Regions from separate parts of the Nocardioides massiliensis genome, predicted to be linked through region 1. Evidence: predicted binding sites of a transcription regulator. Region 1 holds the regulator's gene; the other holds the start of a gene.
The links. Region 1 encodes HrcA, which represses chaperone genes, less so after heat shock. Its sites were predicted from a motif close to TTGGCACTCGNNNNNNNCGAGTGCCAA; they were not measured.
Positions count from the first base shown of each region.

Region 1 (3,632 bases):
GCCTGCTTGGCCGACTCCCGCGCGGTGGCCTCCCACTTCGCGCGGCCCTTGGCGGCGCGCTCGCCCTTCCAGGTCGCCACGCACCGCTCGGCCGCCCACGGCACGACCCGCGCCACGCCCACCTCGGTCAGCACGCTGACCGCGAGCTCGCCGCGCTCACCCTTCGGCACCGCCTGGACGACGCTCACGCGGGGCAGCGGCTCGGGATCGGCCGCGCACTCCTCCACGCGCACCTCGAGCCGGCCCTTGGCCGCCGCGGTCACCGTGCACAGCGCGGACGTCCCGGCGCCGTCGGCGAGGACCACCCGCTCGCCGGCCCGCGTACGCCGTACGACGACCGCGTGGTGGGCCTCGTCGCCGTCCACGACGAGGTCCCGGCCCGCGCGTACCCCGGCCAGGTCGGGGTGCCGGTAGACCGGGAGGGTCACTTGAAGGCGTCGCGCAGCCGGCCGAAGACACCCTTGTGGGAGGCGTGGACCTGCCCATCGGGGTGGGTCTCCTCGCGCAGCGCCGCGAGCTCGCGCAGCAGTTCTTCCTGGCGGGCGTCGAGCCGGGTCGGAGTCTCGACGAGCACCCGCACGACGAGGTCACCGCGCCCCGTACCGCGCAGGCTCGGGACGCCGCGGCCGTGCAGCACCGTCTCCGCACCCGACTGCGTGCCGGGCTGGATCTCCAGCGGCACCGTGGTCTCCACGTCCGTGACCGCGCCGGACTCGACCAGGTCCGCCTCCAGCGTGGGCAGCTCGAGGGTGGTGCCGAGCGCGGCCGCCGTCATCGGCAGCGTCACGGTCGCCAGCAGGTCGGTGCCCTGCCGGGTGAAGGTCGGGTGGTCGGCGACGTGCATCTCGACGTACAGGTCGCCCGCAGGCCCGCCACCGGGACCGACCTCGCCCTGGCCGGACAGCTGGACCCGGGTGCCGGTGTCGACGCCCGGCGGGATCTTCACGGTCAGCGTGCGACGCGAGCGCACGCGGCCGTCGCCGGAGCACTCGCGACACGGCTCGGGGATGATCGTGCCGAAGCCGCGACAGGCCGCACACGGACGCATCGTGCGGATCTCGCCGAGGAACGAGCGCTGCACCTGGTGGACCTCGCCGCGTCCGCGGCAGGTCTCGCAGGTCACCGGCTTGCTGCCGGGCGCGGCCCCGTCGCCCGCGCAGGTGCCGCACGTCACCGCGGTGTCGACCTTGAGCTCGCGCGTGACGCCGAACGCCGCCTCGGCCAGCTCGACCTCGAGCCGGATGAGCGCGTCCTGGCCGCGGCGCACGCGCGGACGCGGGCCACGACCCTGCGCCTGGCCGGCCGACTGGCCGAAGAAGGCGTCCATGATGTCGGTGAAGGAAAAGCCCTGACCGGCTCCGCCGAAGCCGCCCGCACCACCGAACGGGTCACCGCCCATGTCGTAGTGGCGGCGCTTCTCCGGGTCGGAGAGCACCTCGTAGGCCCGGGAGACCTCCTTGAACCGCTCCTGGGTCTCCGGGTCCGGGTTGACGTCCGGGTGGAGCTGTCGCGCGAGCCGCCGGTACGCCTTCTTGATGGCGTCGGCGTCGGCGTCGCGGGACACCCCGAGCACGTCGTACAGGTCCTGACTCATCTCACTCCTCGAGGATCCGGGACACGTAGCGTGCGACAGCGCGCACCGCTGCCATCGACCCGGGGTAGTCCATGCGCGTGGGTCCGACGATGCCGAGGGTCGCCAAGGCCTCGTCGCGGGGGCCGTAGCCGGTGGCCACGACCGAGGTGCCGGACAGCTCCTGCACCGGCCCCTCCCGTCCGATCCGGACGGTGACGGTGGAGGAGGACGTGGCCTCCCCCAGCAGACGGAGCAGGACGACGTGCTCCTCGAGCGCCTCCAGCATCGGCCGGATGGTGGTCTCGTAGCCGTCGCCGAAGCGGGCGAGGTTGGCCGTGCCGCCCACGACCACGCGCTCGTCGGAGCGGTGGTCGCTCATCGCCTCGATCAGGGAGGCGACGACGACGGTCGTGGCCGCGAGACCGGCGCTCGCGCTCTCCTGGGTGATCTCGCCGAGCCGGTCGGCGGCATCGGCGATGCGCTCCCCGACCACGGCCCGGTTGACGTCGGTGCGCAGCCGGGACAGGTCGTCCTCGGAGAGCTCGTCGGGCAGCTCGATCACCCGCTGCTCCACGCGCCCCGTGCTGAGGATCAGCACGCTGAGCATGCGCGTGGGGGTGAGCGGGACGAGCTCGACGTGGCGCACCGTGGAGCGCGCGAGGATGGGGTACTGCACGACCGCCACCTGGCGGGTCAGCTGCGCCAGCAGTCGCACGCTGCGCTGGACGACGTCGTCCAGGTCGACCGCCCCCTCGAGCAGGGTCGTGATCGCCCGGCGCTCCGCGGCCGACAGCGGCTTGACCGTGCTGAGCTTGTCGACGAAGAGCCGGTAGCCCTTGTCGGTGGGCACCCGCCCGGCGCTGGTGTGCGGCTGGGCGATGAGGCCCTCCTCCTCCAGCGCGGCCATGTCGTTGCGCACCGTCGCCGGGGACACGCCCAGCTGGTGGCGGTCGACCAGGGCCTTCGAGCCGACCGGCTCCTGCGTGGAGACGTAGTCCTCGACGATCGCGCGCAGCACGGCCAGTCGTCGCTCCTCGACCATTGCCACCTGCTCCTTCCGCTCGTCGCCCGGTCCGTTCCCGGCACTTTGGCACTCGTGCGGACCGAGTGCCAATCCTACGGGGTTCGGCGATGGGTAGCCTGCACCTGATGAGTGATCCCACACTGGAGCCCGACACCGGCCTGGTCGAGCTGCGCCCCGGCTGCTGGGGCTGGCGCACCGCGTTCGCCGACCTGACCCTCGGGGTGGTCACGGGCCGCGACGGCGCGGTCGTCGTCGACACCGGCCCGACCGAGGCGCACGCCACCGCCTTCGCCGACGCGATCGAGGCGCGCGGCCTGGGCCCGGTCGTCGCGGTCGTCAACACCCATGTCCACTGGGACCACGTCCTGGGCAACGCGGTCTTCGCCGACCGCTGGCCCGACGCCGTCGTGCTGGCGCAGGAGAACGCCGCCGCCGCGACCATCGCCCACGTCGAGGAGTTCCGCCGCACCCTGGCTGAGCCGGGGTCGCCGTACGCCGCCAGCGAGCACCTCGACGGGTTGCGCACCGCGCGCGTGCGCCCGGCGACCGACACGCTGTCCTCGGCGCGCGTGCTCGACCTCGGCGACCGCTACGTCGAGGTGATCCACCCGGGCCCCGCCCACACCGACGGCGACGTCGTGGTGCACGTGCCCGACGCCGCGCTCGTCTTCGTCGGCGACCTGGTCGAGGAGTCGGCGCCCCCGTCGTACGGCGAGGACTCCTTCCCGCTGACCTGGCACACCGCGCTGGACCTCGTCGTGCAGATGCTGCCCGAGCACGCGGTCGTGGTGCCCGGTCACGGCGCCCCGGTCGGCCGGGCGTTCGTCGAGGAGCAGCGTGGCGGCATCGGCGTGGTCGCCACGACCATCAGCGACCTGGCCGGACGCGGCATCTCCCCCGGCGACGCTCTGGGCGCCAGCACCTGGCCGTTCCCCGTCGAGGCGTTGGAGCACGCCGTACGCCGCGGGTACGCCCACCTGCCGCGCGGCGCCCGCCAGCTGCCGCTGGCCTGACGCCTCAACCGCGGCGGGACAG
Region 1 covers NZ_JAUSQM010000001.1:2,237,961-2,241,592, reverse strand. The annotation lists gene J2S59_RS11090 (16S rRNA (uracil(1498)-N(3))-methyltransferase) at 1-428, opposite strand, end outside; gene dnaJ (molecular chaperone DnaJ) at 425-1,594, opposite strand; gene hrcA (heat-inducible transcriptional repressor HrcA) at 1,596-2,615, opposite strand; gene J2S59_RS11075 (MBL fold metallo-hydrolase) at 2,723-3,610, shown strand; gene J2S59_RS11070 (DUF1707 SHOCT-like domain-containing protein) at 3,615-3,632, opposite strand, start outside.

Region 2 (3,632 bases), 360 kb from region 1:
CGCTGTCGCCGCGCAGGGCAAGCCGGGGGCGCAGCTGCTCGGGCGTCACCGCGACGCCGCGGGTCTTGATGGTGAGCGCCCCGATCCCGCGCGCGCGCAAGGCGGCGCGCAACGGCTTCTCCCGGAACGGCACCTCCTCGACGACGCGGTAGCCGCGCGCGAAGGGGGTGGAGTACGCCGCATCCGCCGTCACCCAGGCGATCCGCGGGTCGACCAGCCGGCCATCGACGCCCGCGGCCACGGCCGTGACCAGGCCGGCGCGGATCACCGCGCCGTCCGGCTCGTAGAGGAAGGCGCCGACGTCCCCGACGGGGCGGTCGGCGGGGGTGAGGTGCCAGGGGTCGTCCTCCTCGGTGAGGGTGGCGAGACCGCCGGCGCCGAGCACCGTTGCGCGTCGCGCACAGGTCGCCAGCCACGACGACCACAGCACGGCCTCCTTCACGTCGCCGCGGTCGCTGACCCACTCGGCCTCGATACCGCCCGGGACCAGGTCGTGATCCAGACCGGGCGCGAGCTTCACGACCGAGGCGCGGCGCAGCAGCGACGTGATGAACGACCACGGCGGCGTCCACCCCTCGGCGTCGAAGACACGTCCTCGCGCCCCGCGGCGGGCCGGGTCGGCGTACACCACGTCGAAGGGGGAGAGGTCGAGAGTCGTGCCGTCGGCGACCTGGACCGCTCCGGGCAGGTCGAGGGCCTCGAGGTTGGCGCGGGCGATCGCCACCCGCAGCGGGTCGGTGTCGACGCCGGCCGCGGTCAGACCCGCGTCCGCGAAGGCGACGAGGTCGCCGCCGATGCCGCAGCCGAGGTCGAGCAGGGAGTGCGGGGTCGCCGCGGTGAGGCGCCCAGCCCGATGGCGGGCCACCGGCAGCCGCGTCGCCTGCTCGAGGCCGTCGGGAGTGAAGTACATCCGCGACGCGAGCTCGCCGAACTTCGCCACCGCGCGGATCCGCAGCTCGGCCTGGGCGAGGGCGGTCGTCGCCCGCTCGGCGGACGCACCGGTGCGGCGTACGGCCTCGGCGCGGGCGACCGGGTCCGCATGCTCCGCGCACGCCTGCTCGGCCCGGGCGAGAAGCTGCTGACCGGGTGGGGTGAGCAGCCAGGCGAACGCGTCGGGATCCACGCCGTCATCCAACCAGGACGGTCGCTGTGGCGCCCCCACGCCTGAGGTGTTGGCACTCGACTTGACCGAGTGCTAACCGCGGCCTAGATTTCGGATTGGCACTCTCCGCGTGAGTGTGCCAGCTCGTGTGGCGCGACCCCCGCGACGGCGCGCCGGCCATGAGCACCCCCAATCGACAACACGCGAATCACTTCAGCGAAAGTGGAGGTCGACATCGTGTCGGTCAGCATCAAGCCCCTCGAGGACCGGATCGTCGTCAAGCAGGTCGACGCCGAGCAGACCACTGCCTCGGGCCTCGTGATCCCGGACACCGCCAAGGAGAAGCCCCAGGAGGGCGAGGTCGTGGCGGTCGGTCCCGGCCGTTTCAACGACGACGGTGACGAGCGCGTCCCGATGGACATCAGCGTCGGCGACAAGGTCATCTACAGCAAGTACGGCGGCACCGAGGTCAAGTACGGCGGCGAGGAGTACCTCATCCTGTCCGCGCGTGACGTCTTGGCCATCGTCTCCTGACGAACTGGCACTTCGGCTGCCCGCCAGAAGATCCCTGCGATCCCTGGCGGGCTGCTGTCTTTGTGCGTCGCTGACGCCACACCGTTTTCGACAAGGAGAAACACATGCCCAAAATTCTGGAGTTCGACGAGAACGCACGCCGCTCGCTCGAGCGCGGCGTCGACGCGCTCGCGAACGCGGTCAAGGTGACGCTCGGCCCCAAGGGCCGCTACGTCGTCCTCGACAAGAAGTGGGGCGCCCCGACCATCACCAACGACGGTGTGACCGTCGCGCGTGAGGTCGAGCTGGACGACCCGTTCGAGAACCTCGGTGCGCAGCTCACCAAGGAGGTTGCGACCAAGACCAACGACATCGCCGGTGACGGTACGACGACCGCGACCGTGCTCGCTCAGGCGATGGTGCACCAGGGTCTGCGTGCGGTGGCTGCCGGCGCGAACCCGCTCGGTCTCAAGCGCGGCATGGACGCCGCGGTCGAGGCGGTGTCGGAGGCGCTGCTGAAGTCGGCGCGCGACATCGACTCGAAGGAGGACATGGCCGCGGTCGCGACCGTCTCCTCGCGCGACGCGCACATCGGCTCGCTGCTGGCCGAGGCCTTCGACAAGGTCGGCAAGGACGGTGTCATCACCGTCGAGGAGTCCAACACCATGGGCACCGAGCTCGACTTCACCGAGGGCATGCAGTTCGACAAGGGCTACCTGTCGCCGTACTTCGTCACCGACGCGGAGCGCATGGAAGCCGTCCTCGACGACCCCTACATCCTCCTGCACCAGGGCAAGATCTCGGCCATCGCCGAGCTGCTCCCGCTGCTGGAGAAGGTCATCCAGGCCGGCAAGCCGCTGTTCATCCTCGCCGAGGACGTCGAGGGCGAGGCGCTCTCGACGCTGGTCGTCAACAAGATCCGCGGCACCTTCAACGCCGTCGCGGTGAAGAGCCCGGCGTTCGGCGACCGCCGCAAGGCGATGATGCAGGACATCGCGACCCTGACCGGTGGTCAGGTCATCGCCCCCGAGGTCGGCCTCAAGCTCGACCAGGTCGGTCTCGAGGTGCTGGGCCAGGCCCGGCGCGTCGTGGTCACCAAGGACACCACCACGATCGTCGAGGGCGCGGGCGACGCGGCCGAGGTCGAGGGGCGCGTCAGCCAGATCAAGGCCGAGATCGACAACACCGACTCCGACTGGGACCGCGAGAAGCTCCAGGAGCGCCTCGCGAAGCTCGCCGGCGGCGTGTGCGTGATCAAGGTCGGCGCCGCCACCGAGGTGGAGCTGAAGGAGAAGAAGCACCGGATCGAGGACGCGGTCTCCGCGACCCGCGCCGCGATCGAGGAGGGCATCGTCGCCGGTGGCGGTTCCGCCATCGTCCACGCCGCCTCCGCGCTCGACGGTGACCTCGGCCTGAGCGGCGACGAGGCCATCGGCGTCCGCGTCGTGCGCAAGGCCGTCGACGAGCCGCTGCGCTGGATCGCCGAGAACGGCGGCGAGCAGGGCTACGTCGTCGTCGCCAACGTCCGCTCCGGCAAGGTCGGCGAGGGCTACAACGCCGCGACCGGCGAGTACGGCGACCTGGTCGCCCAGGGCGTGCTCGACCCGGTCAAGGTCACCAAGGCCGCGCTGGCCAACGCGTCCTCGATCGCGGGCATGCTGCTCACGACCGAGACGCTGATCGTCGAGAAGCCCGAGGACGAGGACGAGACCGCCGCGGCCGGCCACGGCCACGGCCACGGTCACTGACGGTTCCGCTTTTCACGACAGCCCGCACGCCCCCGGCTCCGCACGGAGCCGGGGGCGTGCGTCGTCCGCGGGCCCGCCTACGATGGACGCGCCTGTCGTCCGAGCGAGAGCGGTGCCTGATGCTCACCCGCGCCCCCGTGCGTGCTGCTGCGCTGCGGCGTACGCGTGGGACGATGGCGGGGCTCGTCTGCGGGGTCGGCGCGGTGCTCGCGCACGTCGCGGCCGGAGCGGCGGCACCGTCGCTCACCACGACCGTGGGCGTCGTCGTG
Region 2 covers NZ_JAUSQM010000001.1:1,876,155-1,879,786, forward strand. The annotation lists gene J2S59_RS09365 (class I SAM-dependent methyltransferase) at 1-1,123, opposite strand, end outside; gene groES (co-chaperone GroES) at 1,340-1,636, shown strand; gene groL (chaperonin GroEL) at 1,741-3,363, shown strand; gene J2S59_RS09380 (copper chaperone PCu(A)C) at 3,483-3,632, shown strand, end outside.
Region 2: a site for HrcA is predicted at 1,173-1,199, ahead of groES (co-chaperone GroES). Genes of this name have one in related genera too.